3 regions of the Gordonia terrae genome follow, and region 1 is predicted to be linked to each of the others. Evidence: riboswitches for the same ligand, from Rfam matches in the RefSeq annotation. Region 1 holds a riboswitch; each other region holds the start of a gene.
What was found. A riboswitch is a leader RNA that binds a small molecule or an ion and turns the genes downstream of it on or off. The one in region 1 is predicted to bind cobalamin.

Region 1 (6,441 bases):
GGTGCGCCTCCACGACGTACCCGTCGCCCGAACGGGGACGGACGGTGTCGACGGTCGTCATCGGGATGATGTGCGCGCCGGCCTGCTCGGCCAGGTACAGATAGTTCTTGACGAGCGTGTTCTTCGCCCCCACCGGGCATCCCGTCATACAGGCGCCGCAGTCGGTGCAACCGGTGCGTGCCGGACCGGCGCCACCGAAGAAGGGGTCCTCGACGGTCTTGCCTGCCTCACCGAAGAACACGCCGACGGGGGTGTGGACAAAGGTGTCGCCGACCCCCATCTCCTCGGCGACCTTGCGGATCACGCGGTCGGCCGGCGTCACCTTCGGGTACGTGGTCACACCGAGCATTCGCGACGCCTGGTCGTAGTACGGGTCGAGCTCGGACGCCCAGTCGGTGATCGACCCCCAGTGCGGATCGTCGAAGAAGGCGGGCAGCGGCCGGTACAGGGTGTTCGCGTAGTTCAGCGATCCGCCGCCGACGCCGGCACCGGCCATCACGAGCACGTCGCGCAGTAGGTGCATGCGCTGTACGCCGAACAGTCCCAGCGCGGGCGCCCAGACGTAGTCCTTGAGGCGCCAGCTCGTCTTGGGCAGGTCGCCGTCGGAGAAACGCCGTCCGGACTCGACAACCGCGACCCGGTAGCCCTTTTCGGTGAGACGCAGGGCCGCAACCGAACCGCCGAAACCGGAGCCGATGACGATGGCGTCGTAATGGTCTGGGGTCGAACTCACGGTGCGACGGTCCTCTCGGTGTCGGGTTCGGTTGCGTCGGTGGCGGCCGCGGGTGGGATCGCGGCGTCGAATCGGTGATCGGCCGGGTCGAACGACGACATCATCCGGCGGAAGTCGCTCGTGAACTTCGGCCACATCACCGAGTTTCGTCCGGTGGAGTCGAGATACCAGCTCGAGCATCCGCCCGAATTCCATACGGTGCGTTCGAGTTCGGGATCGAGGTCGGCGTTGTACCGGTCCTGGGCGGTGTCGGTGACCTCGAAGGTCGAACGGCCGCTGCGGGACAGCTCGGAGAGTGCCTTGCTCATGTAGTACGCCTGCGGTTCCAGCATGAGCACGATCGAGCTGTGACCCAGATTGGTGTTGGGGCCGTACAGGAAGAACAGGTTGGGGAAGCCGTGGATCTCGACGCCGCGGTAGGCGCGCGGCGATCCCGCCCACGCCTGGGCCAGGGTGCGCCCGTCGCGTCCGGTGATCGCCGACGCGATCGGCGGTTCGGTGGGTGTGAACCCGGTCGCGAACACGACCGTGTCGACCTCGTGTTCGCGGCCCTGGTCGTCGACGGCGCCGCGTGCGGTGAGGCGGGTGATCGCGCCGGTCACCGTTGCATTGTCGCGCTGCAATGCGGGGAACCATTTGTTGGTCAACAGCATCCGCTTGCAACCGATGGTGTAGTCGGGGGTGAGCCGACGGCGCAGGTCGCCGTCACGGACCTGGATCCGCAGCTGCGCCAGCGCGATGGTCTTGGCGATCGGGAGCAGTTTGGGGTTGCGGGCCATCATCAGGACGTAGGCCTCGCGATAGGTCCACACCATCCGCCGGACGAGCCGGTGGACACCGGGGACGCGGCGATAGAGTGCGCGTTCGAGGGAGCCGATGGTGCGGTCCAGACGCGGCACGACCCAAGCGGGAGTGCGCTGGAAGACCGTGAGATGTCCGACCTCGTCAACGATCTCGGGCACGATCTGGATCGCCGACGCGCCGGTGCCGACGATCGCGACGCGACGTCCGCGGAGGTCGTGGGAGTGGTCCCACTGAGCGGAGTGGAACACGGTGCCGGTGAACTCATCGGCGCCGGCGACCGGTGGCAGACCCGGCTCGGACAGCGCTCCCGGCGCCGCGACCAGGTAGCGGCAGCGGATCTCGCCATCCGTTGTGACCACGATCCATTCCTGCGCCGCGCCGTCCCAGTGAGCCGATGTGAGTGCACAGTTGTAACGGATCTGGTCGGCGAAATCGGCTGCGACCGAACGCAGATACTGGTGGATCTCGTGGCGGCGACCGTAGGTGTTGGACCAGTCCGGGTTGGGGGCGAAGGACAGGGAGTACAGCGACGTCGGGACGTCGCAGGCCGCGCCCGGGTAGTCGTTCTCGCGCCAGACCCCACCCGCGCCGTCGCCACGTTCGATGGCCAGCGTCTGCAGCTGCGGATGATCCGTGCGAAGACGATGCAGGGCGGCGAGACCGCCGAACCCGACGCCGACGACGAGGACGTCCACGCGCCGGGGCAGCGTGTTCTGCTGCGGGAGAGTCGGACTGGGTTCAGTCATGGGTCAGGAGTTCCTTCCATACGGGCAGGAGGTGGTCGAGCAGCGCGCGGTCGGCGTCGGGTGAGCGCAGGATGCGCGACACCGCCAATCCGCGTGCGAGTTCGATGGAGAGTTCGAGTTCCGCGGCGGTGTACCGGTCACCGAACAACTCGGCACAACCGACGGCGAGTGCGTCGGACACCTGCTGTTCCAGCGGGATGATCGCGGTTCGCAATCCGACGTCGCAGCGGGCGGCGACCCACAGCTCGAGAGCGGCGTCGAACAGCGGGCCGCTGAACGCCTCGATGAGTATCTCGAGTCCCTCGTGACCCGTCCGGGGCCGCGACAGGATCTCTGCCAGCCGACGCTCGACCAGGTGTCCGACCGCGGCGACCACCAGTGATTCCCGGGTGGGGAAGTGATGCAGGAGAGCGCCGCGGGAGATACCTGCCCGGCGGTTGACCTCCTGCGTCGTGGTGGCGGCGTAGCCGACGTCGACCAGGGCGTCGACGGTCGCGTCGAGGATGAGCGCACGCGTGGTCGCGGTGCGTTCGGCCTGCGTGCGTCGGCGCGGGGCTCGGGTGGGCTCGGTCACATCGACGACGATAGCACAAACAGTCCGGACTGCTTGTAAGTTCCGGAGATCATCCACCGCACGCCGCATGCGATGTCGTGATTGGCCACTCCGTACGATGACCGGGACGCAAGGGAACCCGGTGCGAATCCGGGGCTGTCCCGCAACTGTGACCCGACCTCGATCGGGAAGCCAGATCGCTTGCGTCTTCGCGACCCACGAGGATGGACATGAAAAATTCAAGATCGACAGCTGCGCACGCAGCTCCCGAATTGACCCGACGCCGGCTGCTACGCGGAGCCGGTGGGATCGCCGGCCTCGCCGGTCTCGGCGCGGTGGGCCTGCTCGCCGGTTGTGCCGACCGGCCGAGCCCGGCAGGCGCTCCGAGCGGCGGTACCCCGGTCCCCGGCGGCACGTTGCGCGTCGTCTTCGCGGGCACCTCGGCGACCGCCGATGTCCTCGACCCGCACGTCGTCGGCCACTCGGCGGGTGGCGCACTGTCCAAGGCGGTGTGGGATCACCTCGTCGACTACAACAACGACCTCACCCTCGACTATCGGCTCGCCGAGTCGCTGGAACCCAACGCCGACGGCTCGCAGTGGCGGATGGCGCTGCGCCGGGGCGTCGAGTTCAGTGACGGTTCGCCGTTCACGTCTCGCGATGTCATGTGGAGTCTCGAGCGCATGCTCGACGAGGAGAAACCGTCGGCCGGTGACCTCGACATCATCGACCTGTCCCGCACCAGGCCCGACGGCGATCACGCCGTCGTGGTGTCGATGAGAGAACCCGTCGCCGACTTCGGTTCGGTGCTCGCCGGTTGGTACGTCTACGTGATCAAGGACGGTACGACGGAATTCACGCCGTCGTCGCTTCCCGTGGGGACCGGCCCGTTCGTTCTGGAGTCGTGGTCGCCGGGCGACCGGTCGGTGTTGACCCGCAACGAGAACCACTGGGATCAGCGGCCCCACCTCGACGGGCTGGAGATCCTCCAGGTCGCCGAAGCCGACGCCAGATTCAACGCGTTCGGCTCGCAGGAGGCCGACGTCGTCTACGAACTCTCGCCGGCGCAGGGCAACATCCTGCGATCGCAGTCCGACGTCTACCTCGTGACGCCGCCGGTGGGCACGATGAGCTCGTTCACGATGCGTACCGACCTCGCGCCGTTCGACGATCCGCGAGTACGGGAGGCCCTCAAGCTGTCGGTGGACCGGCAGGCGATGGTCGACAAGGTGTATTACGGGTTCGCCGAGGTCGGCAACGACCTGTACGGCAAGGGCGCACCGTTCTACGCCGACATGCCGCAACGCGCGTACGACCCGGAACGGGCTCGCCGCCTGCTCCGAGAGGCGGGCAAGGAGAACCTCGTCGTCACCCTGCACACCGCGGACGTCAGTCCCGGCCAGTTGGCCTCGGCGACCCTCTTCGCCGAGCAGGCCAAGGCCGCCGGGATCACCGTCAACCTCGCTGTCGAGCCGGGCGACACCTACTTCTCCCAGGTCGTCGGGTCAAAGCCCCTCACCCAGTCCGGTTGGTGGAACTACAGTCTGGACTACTTCTACGGGCAGACCCTCACCTCGGACGCCCCGGCCAACGCGACCGCCTGGCGTCGTCCTGCGTGGGATGCCACCTTCGCCCAGGCTCGCGCCGAGATGGACCCGGCTCGCCGTGGTGAGTTGTACCGGGAACTGCAGGACGAACTCTGGAACGACAGCGGTTACCTCATCCACAGTTTCGCCCTGCAGCCGACGGGCGTCCGCAACACCGTGCAGGGCATCACCGACGGGGTGCCCGGCACCGGGCAGTGGGCCTCCTTCACGGGCACCTGGCTCCAGCAGCGCTAGGGGACTCGTCGTGTTGCGGTATGTCGCGGGCCGGTTGGCCGGGGCGTTGGCCGTGCTCGCTGTCGTTGCGGTGTCGATCTTCGTGCTCTTCGAACTGCTCCCGGGTGATGCCGCCACGACCCGGTTGTCGAGAGGAGCCGCGGGCCAACCGGATCCGGCTCAGGTGGCCGCTCTGCGCGCGGAACTGGGACTCGATCGTCCGGCAGTCGTACGGTTCCTCGACTGGGCAGGCGGTTTCCTCACCGGGGACCTCGGCGTGTCGCAACTCTCGGGCCGTCCGGTCGCCGAGATCCTCGACGGGCGACTCGCGAACTCGGTGATCCTCGCGATCGTCACCGTCGTCGTCCTGGTCCCGGCGGCGCTGGCGATCGGCGTCGCCGCCGGCGCACGGCCGGGTTCGCGCTGGGACCGGTTGCTCAGTACTGCGGCGCTCGCGGCGGAATCCGTCCCCGCGTTCGTGGTCGGTGTCGTACTGATTGCCTGGGTGGCGATCGGGATGGGGGTGCTGCCCGCGGTGTCGCTCGTACCGACGGGCACATCGGCGCTCGACCGTCCGGAGGTGCTGGTGCTACCGGTGCTGTGCCTGCTCATCGGGCTGGCACCGCATCCGGTGCGACTCGTCCGCGCCCGGATGACGGAAGCGATGCGCGCGCCGTACATCTCGGCGGCGCGGGCGAACGGGGTCGGCGAATTCCGGCTCGTCGTGCGTCATGCGGCGCCCAACGCGATCTCCGCGTCGGTGCAACCGCTGGCGGGAGCCGTCGTCGGGCTCGTCGGCGGTATCGCGGTCATCGAAGTCGTGTTCGCGTATCCGGGTGTGGCGCACGAACTCCTGCGGGCCATCTCCGGACGCGATCTGATCTTCGTGCAGTCGGTGGCGGTGCTGTTGGCCGCGTACGGGCTGCTCGTGTATCTCCTCGCCGACCTCGTGGCGCTCGGCTCGTCGCCGGCCGCACGGGGTGTCATCGGACGCAGCCGGTCATGAGCACGCGCTGTCGACGGCTCGTCGGCCCCGCTGCGGTGTTGGGCGTCCTCGTGATCGTCATTGTCCTCGGGCCGTTCGTCGCACCGTTCTCGCCGACCGCGATCGCCTCGGTGCCGTTCGAGACACCGTCGTCGAACCATTGGCTCGGAACCGATTTCGTCGGACGCGACGTCCTGTCACGCGTTCTACACGGTGGTCACCGGCTAATACTGATGACCGCGGTCGCGCTGTCGGTGTCGTACGTCGTCGGCGTTCTCCTCGGAGTCACCGCGGGAATGTCACGCCGGCTCGACGGCTGGGTGATGCGCCCGGTCGACGCGATCACCGTCCTGCCATGGTTTCTCCTGCTCGTGGTCATCGCGACGACGATGGGGAAGGGCCCGGTCGCGGTGTGCCTCACCGTCGGAGTCGCGACGGTGCCATGGGTGGCGAAGATCGTGCGGACGGCGACGATCGAACTCATGGACGCGGGTTTCGTCGAAGCCGCGATCGCCCGCGGCGAGACACTGCGATGGATCGCGGTGGCCCAGGTACTGCCGAACCTGCGGCCGGTGTTGCTGGCCGACGCCGGGATACGGGTCTCGGGAACCATCGCGCTCGTCACCGCGGGCAGCTTCCTCGGTCTCGGAGTGACTCAGCCACAGCCGGACTGGGCGTTGATGGTCACCGAGAACAAGGGCGGGATGGCGTTGACCCCCTGGCCGGTCGTCGTGCCTGCCGTATGCATCGCAGCGCTGGTCGTGGCGGTGAACCTGCTCGTCGACCGGTTGTCCGAACCC
Region 2 (6,441 bases), 610 kb from region 1:
CTCGGCGAGGACATCGGTCGCCGGCTCGTCGCCGCGGTACCGGGCCTCGACCTCCTGGGTGGTGAGGGGTCCCAGCCACCGCAGCAGGTCGACGACATCCTCGGCGTCGCGGGCCTGGCGTTCGGGAGACAGGCGTTGGAGACGGGCGATCACGTCGGCGATGACGGCCGGATCGAGGAGTTCGCGGAGGTCGACGCGACCGAGGAGTTGTGCCAGCAGGCTGGTGTCGAGCGAGAGCGCGGCCGCCCGGCGCTCGGCGAGCGGGGCGTCGTCGGCGTACATGAACGCCCCGACGTAGCCGAACAACAACGATGCGGCGAACGGTGACGGGCTCTGTGTCTCGGTCTCCACGACCCGGATGCGGCGTGTGCGGATGCGGGTCAGCAGATCGAGGAGGGCGGGGAGGTCGTAGACGTCCTGCAGGCACTCGCGGACGGCCTCGAGCACGATCGGGAAGTCGGGGAACTTGGAGGCGACGGACAGCAGTTGGGCGCTGCGCTGGCGCTGCTGCCACAGCGGAGCGCGCCGTCCGGGGTCGCGTCGCGGCAACAACAGTGCGCGAGCGGCGCATTCGCGGAACCGGGAGGCGAACATCGACGAATCCGCGAGACCGTCGGTCACGAGCTGCTCGACCTCGTCCGGGTCGAGGAGGAACACGTCGGCGCCGGGCGGGGCGTCGTCGGTGTCGGGCATGCGCAGGATGATCCCGTCGTCGGAGGCCGTGGTGGCACCCTCGATGCCCAGGGTCTCCAGCAGGCGCTGCGAGATCGCGCTCGCCCAGGGTGCGTGGACACGTAAACCGTAGGGGGAGTGCAGGATCACCCGCCAGTCGCCGAGCTCGTCACGGAACCGCTCGACCACCAGGGTGCGGTCGGTGGGGAGGTGTCCGGTCGACTCCCGCTGCTCGGCGATGAGGGTCTCGAGGTTGGTGCGGGCGTTGTCGGTGAGGCCGAGGCGTGCGGCATGGTCGTCGAGCTTGCCGGGGTCGGCGATCGCACCGGTGAACGCACCGATCGCGGCGCCGAGTTCGGCGGGGCGTCCGATCGCGTCGCCGATCCAGAACGGCAACCGGCCCGGCTGACCGAACGCGGGGGAGACCAGGACGCGGTCGTGGGTGATGTCCTCGATCCGCCAGCTGGTCGCGCCGAGTGCGAAGACGTCGCCGACACGCGACTCGTAGACCATCTCCTCGTCGAGTTCGCCGACGCGCGTTGCCTTCTCGCCGACCATGAACACACCGAAGAGGCCGCGGTCGGGGATGGAACCGCCCGAGGTGACCGCGAGCCGCTGCGCTCCGCGCCGGCCGGTGATCACCCCGGCGTCGCGGTCCCAGTTCACCCGCGGGCGCAGTTCGGCGAACTCGTCCGACGGAAAACGACCCGCGATCAGGTCGAGGGTCGCGTCGAAGACGCCCCGGCCCAGTTCGCGATAGGGCGCCGCGCGGCGAATCACCTCGTACCAGTGGTCGACCTCGAGGTCGTCGACCGCGGCGGCCGCGATGGTCTGCTGGGCGAGGATGTCGAGGGGATTCTGCGGGACCTTGATCTCCTCGATCGCCCCGTCGAGCATGCGGCTCACCGTCACGGTGCAGTGCAGGAGATCGGTGCGGTGCTTCGGGTACAGGATGCCCTGGCTGATCTCGCCGACCTGGTGGCCGGCGCGGCCGATGCGCTGCAGCCCGCTGGCCACCGACGGCGGGGACTCCACCTGGATCACGAGGTCGACCGCGCCCATGTCGATGCCGAGTTCGAGGGAGCTGGTCGCGACGACGCAGGACAGGCGCCCGGCCTTCAGGTCGTCCTCGATCTGGGCGCGCTGCTCCTTGCTGACCGAGCCGTGATGCGCGCGGGCCAGGACGGGTTCGGCGCCCGAGCTCGCGCCGCTGCCCATGACGAACGCGGGGGCGCCGCCGGCGACCGACGGATTGCCGGTCGGTTCGGCCGGCTGCCCGTGGCGTTCGGCGTGGATCTCGTTGAGCCGGGCGGTGAGTTTCTCGGCGAGGCGCCGGGAGTTGGCGAACACGATCGTCGCCCGGTTGGCCTCGATCTGGTCGACGATCGAGGCCTCGACGTACGGCCACAGCGACCCGGCGGTCGGGGAGAACGCGTCGTCGAGTGCGGCGGGGTCGGCATCGGACACCGGGGGTGGGATGTTGGCCATGTCCTCGACCGGGACATCGACGCGGAGGTCGAACGTCTTGTCGGCCTTGGGCTTGACCACCTGACACGGCGCGGCGCCGGACAGGAACCCCGCCACCACCTCCGGCGGCCGGACGGTCGCCGACAACCCGATCCGCTGCGCGGGCTTCTCGAGCAGCTCGTCGAGTCGTTCGAGGGTCAGCGCGAGGTGCGTACCGCGCTTGGTGGCGGCGACCGCGTGCACCTCGTCGACGATGACGGCCTGGACGCCGGTGAGGCTCTCTCGCGCGGCCGACGTGAGCATCAGATACAGCGACTCCGGCGTCGTGATCAGGATGTCGGGCGGTGTCTTGACCAGTGCGCGGCGGTCCGCGGCGGAGGTGTCACCGGACCGGACGCCGACGGTGATGTTCGGTTCGGGCAGGTTGAGCTCCTGAGCCGCCCGCGTGATGCCGGTCAGCGGGGCCCGCAGGTTGCGTTCGACGTCGACGGCCAATGCCTTGAGCGGCGAGATGTAGAGGACCTTGGTGCCGGCGGGCCGCGAGTCCGGGTCGGCGGCGAGGCGGTCGAGGGCCCACAGGAACGCGGCGAGGGTCTTGCCCGATCCGGTGGGGGCGATGACCAAGGTGTGCGAGCCGTCGGCGATCGACGTCCACGCACCCTTCTGCGCGGCGGTGGGAGCGGTGAAGGCGCCGGAGAACCACCGTCGGGTGGGGGCGGTGAAGCGGTCGAGCACCGAAGCGCGGGGCATCTCTCCACTATGTCTCACGCGTACGACAGAACGCGGTATAGAGTCATCCCACGCCTGTGCGGGGAATCCGGTGAGAGTCCGGAACGGTCGCGCCACTGTGAACGCTGCCCATATCGACACCGTAGATATGTCGACGCGGTCGACGTGTCGACATATCGACGCGGTCGATGGTGACGGGGTGACGTGAGTCAGGATGCCGTGCCGGCGTGTAGCAGTCCTCCGGACTGCTACACCACGACATCTCCGACGCGAGATCGGCGAAAGGACCCCACCATGACAGCTCCCCGCACTGTTGCAGCCGTACAGGCCGCCCCGGCCCGTGCCCTGCCCGTACCGAACCTGTCGGTCGCGAGTGCAGCCCTCTGGCTCAGCCTGACCGTGCTCCTGGCGGGTCTCGCCTACTACTTCCTCGGGTACGACCAGGGCGTCGTGTCCGTCTTCGGCTCCGACACCCACGTCCACGAGTTCGTGCACGACGCACGCCACTTCCTCGGCTTCCCCTGCCACTGAGCCGGCCTGACCGGCCGTATCCCACAGGAAGCCAAGTACATATGGAGAAGAAATTCATCGGCGCCGGCCTGCTCGCAGGTCTGATCGCCGGAATCGTCTCGTTCGTGTTCGCCCGGTTCTACCTCGAACCGGTCGTCGCCAAGGCCATCGACTACGAAGGCGCCCGCTCGGAGGCCGAGGAGGCACTGGCCCACGCCGCCGAACCGGGTGGCCACACGCACGGTGAGGGCGGCGAGCTGTTCACGCGGGCCATGCAGGAGAACCTCGGCGCCGGTGTCGGCAACGTCGTGTTCGCGGTGTGCATGGGTGCGTTCTTCGCGGTGGCGTTCACGGTGCTCTGGAGTCATCTCGGCAGTCGCCATCCCGCGACCGACCCGCGCGCGGTCGCGGGTGTGCTCGGCGCGATCGGTTTCGTCGCCGTGTTCGCCGTGCCGTTCTTCGCCTACCCGGCGAATCCGCCCGCCGTCGGCGACGACGACACCATCGGCGAGAGAACCGGAGCCTTCCTCACCATCAGTGTGGCGTCGGTGATCCTGGCCATCGCGGCCGTGGTCCTGGCGTTGTGGCTGCGTCCGCGGATCGGCGGATTCGTCTCGGCCGTCGCCGCTGTCGCCGCCTACCTGGCCGGCGTAGCGATCGTGCTCGCGTTCCTGCCGTCCTTCGCCGAGGTCCCCGAGCCGGTTCGCAACGACGCCGGTCAGATCGTGTTCCCGGGCTTCCCCGGTGACGTGATCGGGGACTTCCGGGTCTACGCCATCGCCAACCAGGTGATCCTGTGGACGGTTCTCACCGTGGTGTTCGCCCTGCTGCTGGGGGCGATGGCGCGCTCGCGTACCGCCGACCGCGCCCCGGCGGTCGCCGCCCAGCACTGAGGCGGCGATCGTTTCGCGCATGCAGATCATCACCGCCGGTCGCACCGGCCCCAATCGGTCGGTGCGATTCGGCGGTGATCAGGTTCTGGACGAGCGGGGCCGCCGGGACGTGCTCCGCCTGGCCGCGACTTCCACGCGCACGGTCGGCAGTTGTGGTCCGGAGATCGCGACCCGGGAGACCGCCGAACTCCTGGGTGCCTCCGACGCCCTCGTCGACGACGCCCTGCGGACGCTGGACGTCGGAGCGTGGGCAGGCCGCACTCCGGAGGAGATCGATCCCGTCGAGCTCGGCGCGTGGTTCGCCGATCCCGGTGCCCGGCCACACGGGGGCGAGAGCCTTGCGGATTTCGTCGGCCGCGTCCATCTCTGGCGCGACGGCCGCTCCGGGCTCGCCGACCGTTGGGTGGTGGTGGCGATGCCGGTGGCCCAGGCCCTGCTGTGCCCGGGCGTGGAGCGGTTCTTCGCCCACGAGGTCCGCCCGGCGACCATCTACACCTGCGCAAACACCTGATAGGAACAGATTCGCGACGGCGTACCTAGACATCGGCAGTGACTCCTGACACAGTTGGGGACGACAAAACTGAAACATGTTCGCCCCGGGCGGACACCGGTCTGGGAGTGTGACGATGTTCGAGTGGTCCGATGAAGATCTGATGGTTCGGGACGCCTTGCGGGCGTTCATCGACAAGGAGATCCGGCCCCATCTCGACGAACTCGAGTCCGGCGTCCTGCCGCCGTACGACATCACCCGCAAGCTGTTGTCGAGCTTCGGTGTCGATGCCATGGCCAAGGATGCGCTCGAGAAGGAGCTCGAGGCAGAAGCCAAGGGCGAGAAGAAGAAGTCCTCCGGCGATGGCGGCGGCATGGGCGGATCGATGTTCATGATGGTCAACATCGAGCTCGCGGGTGTGTGTCTGGGCCTCGTCGCGTCGCTGGGAGTGAGCATGGGGCTGACCGCCTCGACCATCCGCGGCAAGGGCACGCTCGCGCAGAAGAAGCGCTGGCTGCCCGAGTTGGTGACCATGGAGAAGGTCGGCGCCTGGGCGATCACCGAACCCGACTCCGGGTCGGATGCGCTCGGCGGCATGAAGACCACGGTTCGTCGTGACGGTGACGACTACATCCTCAACGGGCAGAAGACCTTCATCACGAACGGCCCCTACGCCGACACCATCGTCGTGTTCGCCAAGCTCGACGACGGCAGCGGAACGCCGATGCGCGACCGCAAGGTGCTGTCGTTCGTGCTGGACAAGGGTATGCCGGGGCTCACCCAGGGTAAGCCGTTCAAGAAGATGGGCATGATGAGTTCGCCGACGGGCGAGCTGTTCTTCGACAACGTGCGCGTCGGCAAGGACCGACTGCTCGGCGAGACCGAGGACACCGGTTCGGACGCGCGCGGATCCGAAGGCGCCAAGGCCGGTTTCACCGCGGAGCGGGTCGGGATCGCCGCCCTCTCGCTGGGCATCATCAACGAGGCGCAACGGCTTTCGATCGACTACGCGAAGAACCGCAAGCTGTGGGGCCAGGAGATCGCACAGTTCCAGCTCATCCAGCTCAAGCTGGCCGAGATGGAGGTCGCGCGCATCAACGTCCAGAACATGCTCTTCAGTGCCCTCGAGCGGGGCAGGGCGGGCAAGCCGCTGAGCTTGTCCGAGGCGTCGGCGATGAAGCTGTACTCGTCCAAGGCGGCCACCGACGTCGCGATGGAGGCGGTGCAGTTGTTCGGCGGCAACGGTTACATGGCCGAGTACCGCGTGGAACAGCTTGCGCGCGATGCCAAGTCGCTCATGATCTACGCGGGGAGCAACGAGATCCAGGTGACCCATGTCGCCAAGGGGCTGCTGCGGGGCTGACGAACAGGCCCGGTCGTGTCGGACCATGCCGACACGATCGGGCCGGGTTCAGGCGACCTCGTCGGCGCGCACCTCGGGCGCCCGCGGCGTGGTACCGGGCGTCGGCGACACAAGCGTCAGGTGGTCCGGCTGTGCCAGGAAGTCCTCGATGTCGCGTCGAGCCGCCTTTTCGATCAGCAACGGCACGAAAATCCTGACCTTGCAGTCGGCGAACCGTCCGTGAATGGCGCGCACACGAGCGTTGATGTCATCGACAGTCATAACCGGAAACCGTGCGATCAGGCGACGAATCACCTGTTCGACTTCGAGCATCTCCT
Region 3 (6,441 bases), 2.7 Mb from region 1:
CCGCTCCGCACCGTGGCGCTCGAGGGCCGTCCCGACGCGGCGTCGACCGAGGGCCTGTCGGCCGAGGACTCGGTGGCACTGGACACGCCAGGACCGAAGCGGCAGCACACCCTCAACCGGCTCCTGTTCCCCGGCCCCACAGAGGAGTTCGACGACCATCAAGAAACCTACGGCGACACCTCACGACTGTCGGCGAACCAGTTCTTCTACGGGTTGCGGTACGGCGAGGAGCACCGCGTCGAGCTCGAACCGGGTGTGGAGTTGCTCATCGGACTCGAGGCGATCAGTGAGCCCGACGACAAGGGCATGCGCACCGTCATGTGCATCCTCAACGGACAGCTGCGGCCGGTGCAGGTGCGTGACCGGTCGGTCGACGCCGAGGTGGCCGTTGCGGAGAAGGTGGACCGGTCCAATCCCCGTCACGTCGGCGCACCGTTCGCCGGGGTCGTCTCGCTGAGTGTCGGTGTCGGCGACGAGGTCGCCGCCGGTGCGGCCGTCGGCACCATCGAGGCCATGAAGATGGAGGCCACGATCACCGCGCCTGTCGGCGGCAAGATCGCGCGGCTGGCGATCGACTCGGTCACGCAGGTCGCTCCTGGCGATCTGCTCGTCGAGATCGGTTGACGCACAACAAGCAGTCGGTATTGCAGACCGCGGCCGTCGCACTCACGGGAGAGTGCGACGGCCGGGGTCATTTGTCGAGCCGGTTGACTGCCTAGCCGGACAGCGGGATCGTCTCGCGCAGTCGTGTTGCCGCGGCCACCATGTTGGTGAGCGAGTCCACCACCTCCGGGGTCCCGCGGGTCTTCAGCCCGCAATCCGGGTTGACCCACAGACGGGAAGCGCCGACGCTCGACAGCGCCGACGACAGGGCCGAGAAGATCTCGTCCTGGTCGGGCACGCGCGGTGAGTGGATGTCGTACACACCCGGGCCCACCGCGTTACGGAAGCCGGCCTCGTCGAGGTCGTCGAGCACCTCCATGTGCGACCGCGCCGCCTCGATCGAGGTGACGTCGGCGTCGAGGTCGGCGATCGCTCCGATGACCTCGCCGAATTCCGAATAGCAGAGGTGCGTGTGGATCTGTGTATCGTCGCGGACCCCGGAGGTCGCGATGCGGAACGCCCGAACGGCCCACGCCAGGTACCCGGGCTTGTCCGCGTCACGCAACGGCAGCAACTCGCGCAGAGCGGGTTCGTCGACCTGGATGATCCCGACCCCTGCCCTCTCGAGGTCGACGGTCTCGTCGCGGATGGCGAGCGCGATCTGATCGGCAGACGCCGACAGCGGCTGGTCGTTGCGAACGAAAGACCAGGCAAGAATCGTCACCGGGCCGGTCAGCATGCCCTTGACCGGCTTGCTGGTCAGCGTCTGCGCGTAGGTGATCCAGTCGACTGTCATCTGCTTCGGCCGGCTCACATCGCCGAACAGGATCGGTGGCCGCACGCACCGCGAGCCGTAGGACTGCACCCAACCGTTCGCCGTCGCGAAATATCCCTCGAACTGCTCGGCGAAGTACTGCACCATGTCATTGCGCTCGGGTTCCCCGTGGACGAGCACATCGAGGCCGACCGATTCCTGCAGCGCCACGACGTCCGCGATCTCCGCTTTCATCCGGTCCTCGTACTCGGTGCGGTCGATCTCGCCCGATCGCAGCGCGGCCCGCGCCAGTCGGATCGCAGAGGTCTGCGGATAGGAACCGATCGTGGTGGTCGGCAGCGGGGGCAGTCCCAGCCGCTCCTGCTGGGCGGCGAGGCGATCATCGGCCGGGCCGCGCGTCGCGTCGGCATCGGTGACGGCGTCCAGGCGTGCGCGGACGTCGGCGTTGTGCAAACGAGGGTCGGTGGCACGGCTGGCCAGTGCCGTCGAGCTCTCGGCGAAGGCGGCGGCCTGCGCGGCGTGGCCTTCGCGCAACGCCGACGACAACACCGCCACCTCGAGGAATTTCTCGGCCGCGAACGCGAGCCAACCGCGAAGGTTGGTGTCGAGCTCGTCCTCCGCGTCCACGGTGTAGGGGACATGCAGGGTCGAGCACGACGTCGAGACGGCGATGGAACGGGCGGAACCGAGCACGGTGGCCAGCGTCGCCGCGGCCTGGTCCAGGTCGGTGCGCCACACGTTGCGGCCGTCCACCACGCCGGCGATCAGCAGCTTGTCGGCCAGGCCGGGGGTGCCGGCCACCGTCTCGACCGAGCCGTCGACGAGGTCGACCGCGATGGCCTCGATCGGCGTCCGGGCCAAGTGTGCCAACCGATCACCGGCGTCACCGAAGTACGTCGCCACCGCGATGGCCGGACGGCGCTCGTGGGAGCCCAGGGCGTTGTACACCGATTCGGTCCGCGGACCCAGGCCCGCGGCGGCATCGGTCACCAGGACGGGTTCGTCCAGCTGAACCCACTCGACGCCGGCGTCAGCCAACCGCGTCAGGAGGTCTCGGTACAGGGGCACCAACTCGTCGAGGCGATCGAGCGGAGCGCCCGCCCCGTCGACCGCCTTCGACAGCGCCAGGAACGTCACCGGGCCGACGATCACCGGGCGGGCCGGGAGACCCAGTTCCCCGGCTTCGGCGACCTCGGCCAGCACCTTCGCCGGATTCAACCGGAACGTGGTCGACGGGCCGATCTCGGGGACCAGGTAGTGGTAATTGGTGTCGAACCATTTGGTCATCTCGAGTGGGGTCACCTCGGCGGTTCCGCGGGCCGCCGCGAAGTAGCGATCGAGCCGATCGTCGATCTCGGCGAACCTCGGCGGCAGTGCGTCGAGGAGGACCGTGGTGTCGAGCACCTGGTCGTAGTACGAGAACGTGTTGACCGGGACGGAGTCGTGGCCGGCCTCGGTGAGCTCGGCCCACTGCTCGCTGCGTAGGCGCTGCGCGACCGTGGCGAGCTCGGTCCGGTCGATGCGGCCGGACCAATAGCTTTCGACGGCCCTCTTCAGTTCGCGCCGGGGGCCGATGCGTGCGGTGCCGAGGACGGTGGTGGTGAACGGTGCCGCGGAGCTGCGGCGGACGGTGTCGGACATGGACGTCGACTTCTCCTACTGACGGTGGATGGTTCACCGCCCAGCAGGGGAGATCGATCGGACCCACGTCACGCCCGGCAGGGGGCACGCGACGATCGCCGGTTCGACCTGCGCCCAATCCTCGAGGCGGCGAGCCACCGGACGCGGCGCGTCCGGTACACCTGGCAGGTCTTCGGGCTCACCGTCGCTCTCGATCGAGATCCCTCTGATCGAAGTTCCTACTGACCGTCGCTTCCCAAGCCGGAGCTCAGTGCTGATGACGGTGGTCGTTACGGCATACCGCTGCGGGGACAGCTCCGGATTCGAACCGGATTCCCTCTCGTCCGCCGGCGTGATGCCGGCGACTCGACGCCGCGGACGGAGAGCTGAAACGACCCCCGACGCGGCGAACCACATGCGTCATCGACCCTAGCCCAGCAAAGTCGACCCGCTGAACACCGGTAGTTCGACGTTCGGGCGGTCAGCCGTCGATCTGATCGCGCCGAAACGACATCATCGCGCGGATCGCATCGTCGGAAGGAGGAGTCCCCGGCTGAAACCGAACGGTGCCCTTCTCCACGTCGAAACCGTCGAGGAACGGCCGCCCGGCGTCGACCGCCTCCGGGCTGAACGGGTACAGACCGATGTGCTTCTTGGTGCGCATCACCGAGAGGAGCGGGCTCCCGCGATATGTCAGGGCCGGCATGCCGTAGCCCTTGCCCTGAGTGGTGTCGGGGACCGCGGTGCGGGCGACGTCGTAGATGCGTCCGACCACCTCGCGGTCGGCGGGGTCGAGTCCGTCGAGATAGTCGTCGACAGTGCCCATCCGGTGCGGCCTCTCTCCGTGGCGCTGAGCACGCATTTGGCCTGGCCTGCTCGTTCGCGTAACATGGATCGTCGGTGCGCATCGCGTGCCGGGCATCAGCGTGTCAGCACGTGGGCCCGGTCGGCGCACACCGGGTGCAGGTCCTCGCGGACCGGTGCCCACACCCTAACGGACAAACACTGATTCAACCCGGCCGATGCGCCGCGGCATCACCCGGATGTCGTGGTCACGGCCAGGATCGCGGAGGACATGGCGAAGAAAGACGGGGCCATCGAGGTCGAGGGTCGAGTGATCGAACCCCTGCCCAATGCGATGTTTCGTATTGAGCTGGAGAACGGACACAAGGTTCTCGCCCACATCAGCGGCAAGATGCGGCAGCACTACATCCGCATCCTGCCCGAGGATCGGGTCGTCGTGGAACTCTCGCCCTACGACCTGGCTCGTGGGCGAATCGTGTACCGCTACAAGTGAGACTTTCCCGGCGATGCCGGGGACAGACTTCCCGGACATCCGTTCGGGAGGAGACCGACACCCACGTGCACGGCCGCTTTCGGCGTGCGCGCGGGCGAGCCGAGCAGGAGAGATTGACGTGAAGGTTCAGCCGAGCGTCAAGCCGATCTGCGAGAAGTGCAAGGTGATCCGCCGCAACGGTCGGGTCATGGTGATCTGCGAGAACCTGCGTCACAAGCAGCGTCAGGGCTGATCACGCGCACCCTCCGGGTCGCTTGAGTCAGAACAACTGAAGATCGACAACTGAACACACAAGGACCTCCCAACACCAGCGGCGACAGACGCGTCACCGCCTACCTCCGGATCAGAGGCCGGAGCCCACGAGGCCGGACACACGGTTCGGCACCAGCTCGCGGGACGGACTGGGAGCAGACCTCTGAGAATCGAAAAGGAAATCCGCCACATGGCACGTGTTGCTGGTGTGGATCTCCCCCGCGAGAAGCGGCTGGAGATCGCACTGACCTACATCTATGGAGTTGGGCGTACCACCTCCAAGGAGATCCTCGAGGGAACGGGCCTGAGCCCCGACCTGCGAGCCAAGGATCTCACCGACGCAGACGTCTCGAAGCTGCGTGAGTACATCGAAGCCTCGGTGAAGGTCGAGGGTGACCTGCGTCGCGAGGTGCAGGCCGACATCCGTCGCAAGATCGAGATCGGCTGCTACCAGGGTCTGCGCCACCGTCGTGGCCTGCCTGTGCGTGGACAGCGCACCAAGACCAATGCCCGCACTCGCAAGGGCCCGAAGAAGACCATCGCCGGGAAGAAGAAGTAATGCCTCCGAAGTCACGTAGCGCAGGCCCCAAGAAGGGCACCCGCCGTCGCGATAAGAAGAACGTCCCGCACGGCCACGCGCACATCAAGTCGACGTTCAACAACACCATCGTGTCGATCAGCGACCCCAGCGGCAACATCATCAGCTGGGCATCGTCGGGCCACGTCGGTTTCAAGGGTTCGCGCAAGAGCACCCCGTTCGCGGCTCAGCTCGCGGCCGAGAACGCTGCGCGCAAGGCCCAGGAACACGGCGTCAAGAAGGTCGACGTCTTCGTCAAGGGACCGGGCTCGGGTCGCGAGACCGCCATCCGCTCCCTGCAGGCAGCCGGCCTCGAGGTCGGCACCATCTCCGATGTGACCCCGCAGCCGCACAACGGTTGCCGTCCGCCCAAGCGGCGCCGGGTCTAGCGGGAAAGGAAGAGATAAGACATGGCTCGTTATACCGGCCCCGCAACAAAGAAGTCCCGTCGTCTCCGCGTCGACCTCATCGGTGGAGACGCAGCGTTCGAGCGTCGCCCCTACCCGCCCGGCCAGCACGGCCGTTCGCGGATCAAGGAGAGCGAGTACCTGCTCCAGCTGCAGGAGAAGCAGAAGGCGCGCTTCACCTACGGCGTCATGGAGAAGCAGTTCCGCCGCTACTTCGAAGAGGCGAACCGTCGCACCGGCAAGACCGGTGACGAACTGCTGAAGCTGCTCGAGACCCGTCTCGACAACGTCGTGTACCGCTCGGGCATCGCCCGGACCCGTCGCCAGGCCCGCCAGCTGGTCAGCCACGGCCACTTCACCGTCAACGGTGTGAAGGTCGACGTGCCCAGCTACCGCGTCAGCCAGTACGACATCATCGACGTCCGCCCGAAGTCGCTGCAGACCGTCCCGTTCCAGATCGCCAAGGAGCTCGTCGGCGATCGTCCGGTCCCGGGTTGGCTCCAGGTCGTGCCGTCGACCCTGCGCATCCTCGTGCACAGCGTGCCCGAGCGTGCTCAGATCGACGTACCGCTCACCGAGCAGCTCATCGTCGAGTTCTACTCGAAGTAAGACACACCGCCCGACAGCAGCAGCTGTTCGGTTCACCCTCGAGGCCGTCATATAGCGGTCGGCCAAAGGAGATATCCAAGAAATGCTCATCTCACAGCGACCCACCCTCACCGAGGAAGTCCTTGCCGAGGACCGTTCGAAGTTCGTCATCGAGCCGCTCGAGCCGGGCTTCGGTTACACCCTCGGCAACTCGCTGCGTCGTACCCTGCTCAGCTCGATCCCGGGTGCTGCCATCACCAGCATTCGTATCGACGGCGTGCTCCACGAGTTCACCACCGTGGCCGGGGTCAAGGAAGACGTC

Region 2: another riboswitch for cobalamin. It lies ahead of BCM27_RS09305 (CbtB domain-containing protein); the one in region 1 lies ahead of BCM27_RS06550 (ABC transporter substrate-binding protein).
Region 3: another riboswitch for cobalamin. It lies ahead of metE (5-methyltetrahydropteroyltriglutamate--homocysteine S-methyltransferase); the one in region 1 lies ahead of BCM27_RS06550 (ABC transporter substrate-binding protein).

The regions. Positions count from the first base shown of each region.
Region 1 is NZ_CP016594.1:1,437,954-1,444,394, forward strand. It holds gene BCM27_RS06535 (GMC family oxidoreductase N-terminal domain-containing protein) at 1-733, opposite strand, end outside; gene BCM27_RS06540 (flavin-containing monooxygenase) at 730-2,283, opposite strand; gene BCM27_RS06545 (TetR/AcrR family transcriptional regulator) at 2,276-2,857, opposite strand; adenosylcobalamin (AdoCbl) riboswitch at 2,963-3,044, shown strand; gene BCM27_RS06550 (ABC transporter substrate-binding protein) at 3,067-4,677, shown strand; gene BCM27_RS06555 (ABC transporter permease) at 4,688-5,662, shown strand; gene BCM27_RS06560 (ABC transporter ATP-binding protein/permease) at 5,659-6,441, shown strand, end outside.
Region 2 is NZ_CP016594.1:2,048,205-2,054,645, forward strand. It holds gene BCM27_RS09300 (ATP-dependent helicase) at 1-2,889, opposite strand, end outside; cobalamin riboswitch at 2,951-3,087, shown strand; gene BCM27_RS09305 (CbtB domain-containing protein) at 3,163-3,399, shown strand; gene BCM27_RS09310 (CbtA family protein) at 3,441-4,271, shown strand; gene BCM27_RS09315 (histidine phosphatase family protein) at 4,291-4,782, shown strand; gene BCM27_RS09320 (acyl-CoA dehydrogenase family protein) at 4,898-6,124, shown strand; gene BCM27_RS25940 (three-helix bundle dimerization domain-containing protein) at 6,173-6,441, opposite strand, start outside.
Region 3 is NZ_CP016594.1:4,137,883-4,144,323, reverse strand. It holds gene BCM27_RS18650 (pyruvate carboxylase) at 1-624, shown strand, start outside; gene metE (5-methyltetrahydropteroyltriglutamate--homocysteine S-methyltransferase) at 716-3,019, opposite strand; cobalamin riboswitch at 3,166-3,383, opposite strand; gene BCM27_RS18640 (iron chaperone) at 3,480-3,824, opposite strand; gene infA (translation initiation factor IF-1) at 4,074-4,295, shown strand; gene rpmJ (50S ribosomal protein L36) at 4,414-4,527, shown strand; gene rpsM (30S ribosomal protein S13) at 4,738-5,106, shown strand; gene rpsK (30S ribosomal protein S11) at 5,106-5,513, shown strand; gene rpsD (30S ribosomal protein S4) at 5,535-6,140, shown strand; gene BCM27_RS18610 (DNA-directed RNA polymerase subunit alpha) at 6,223-6,441, shown strand, end outside.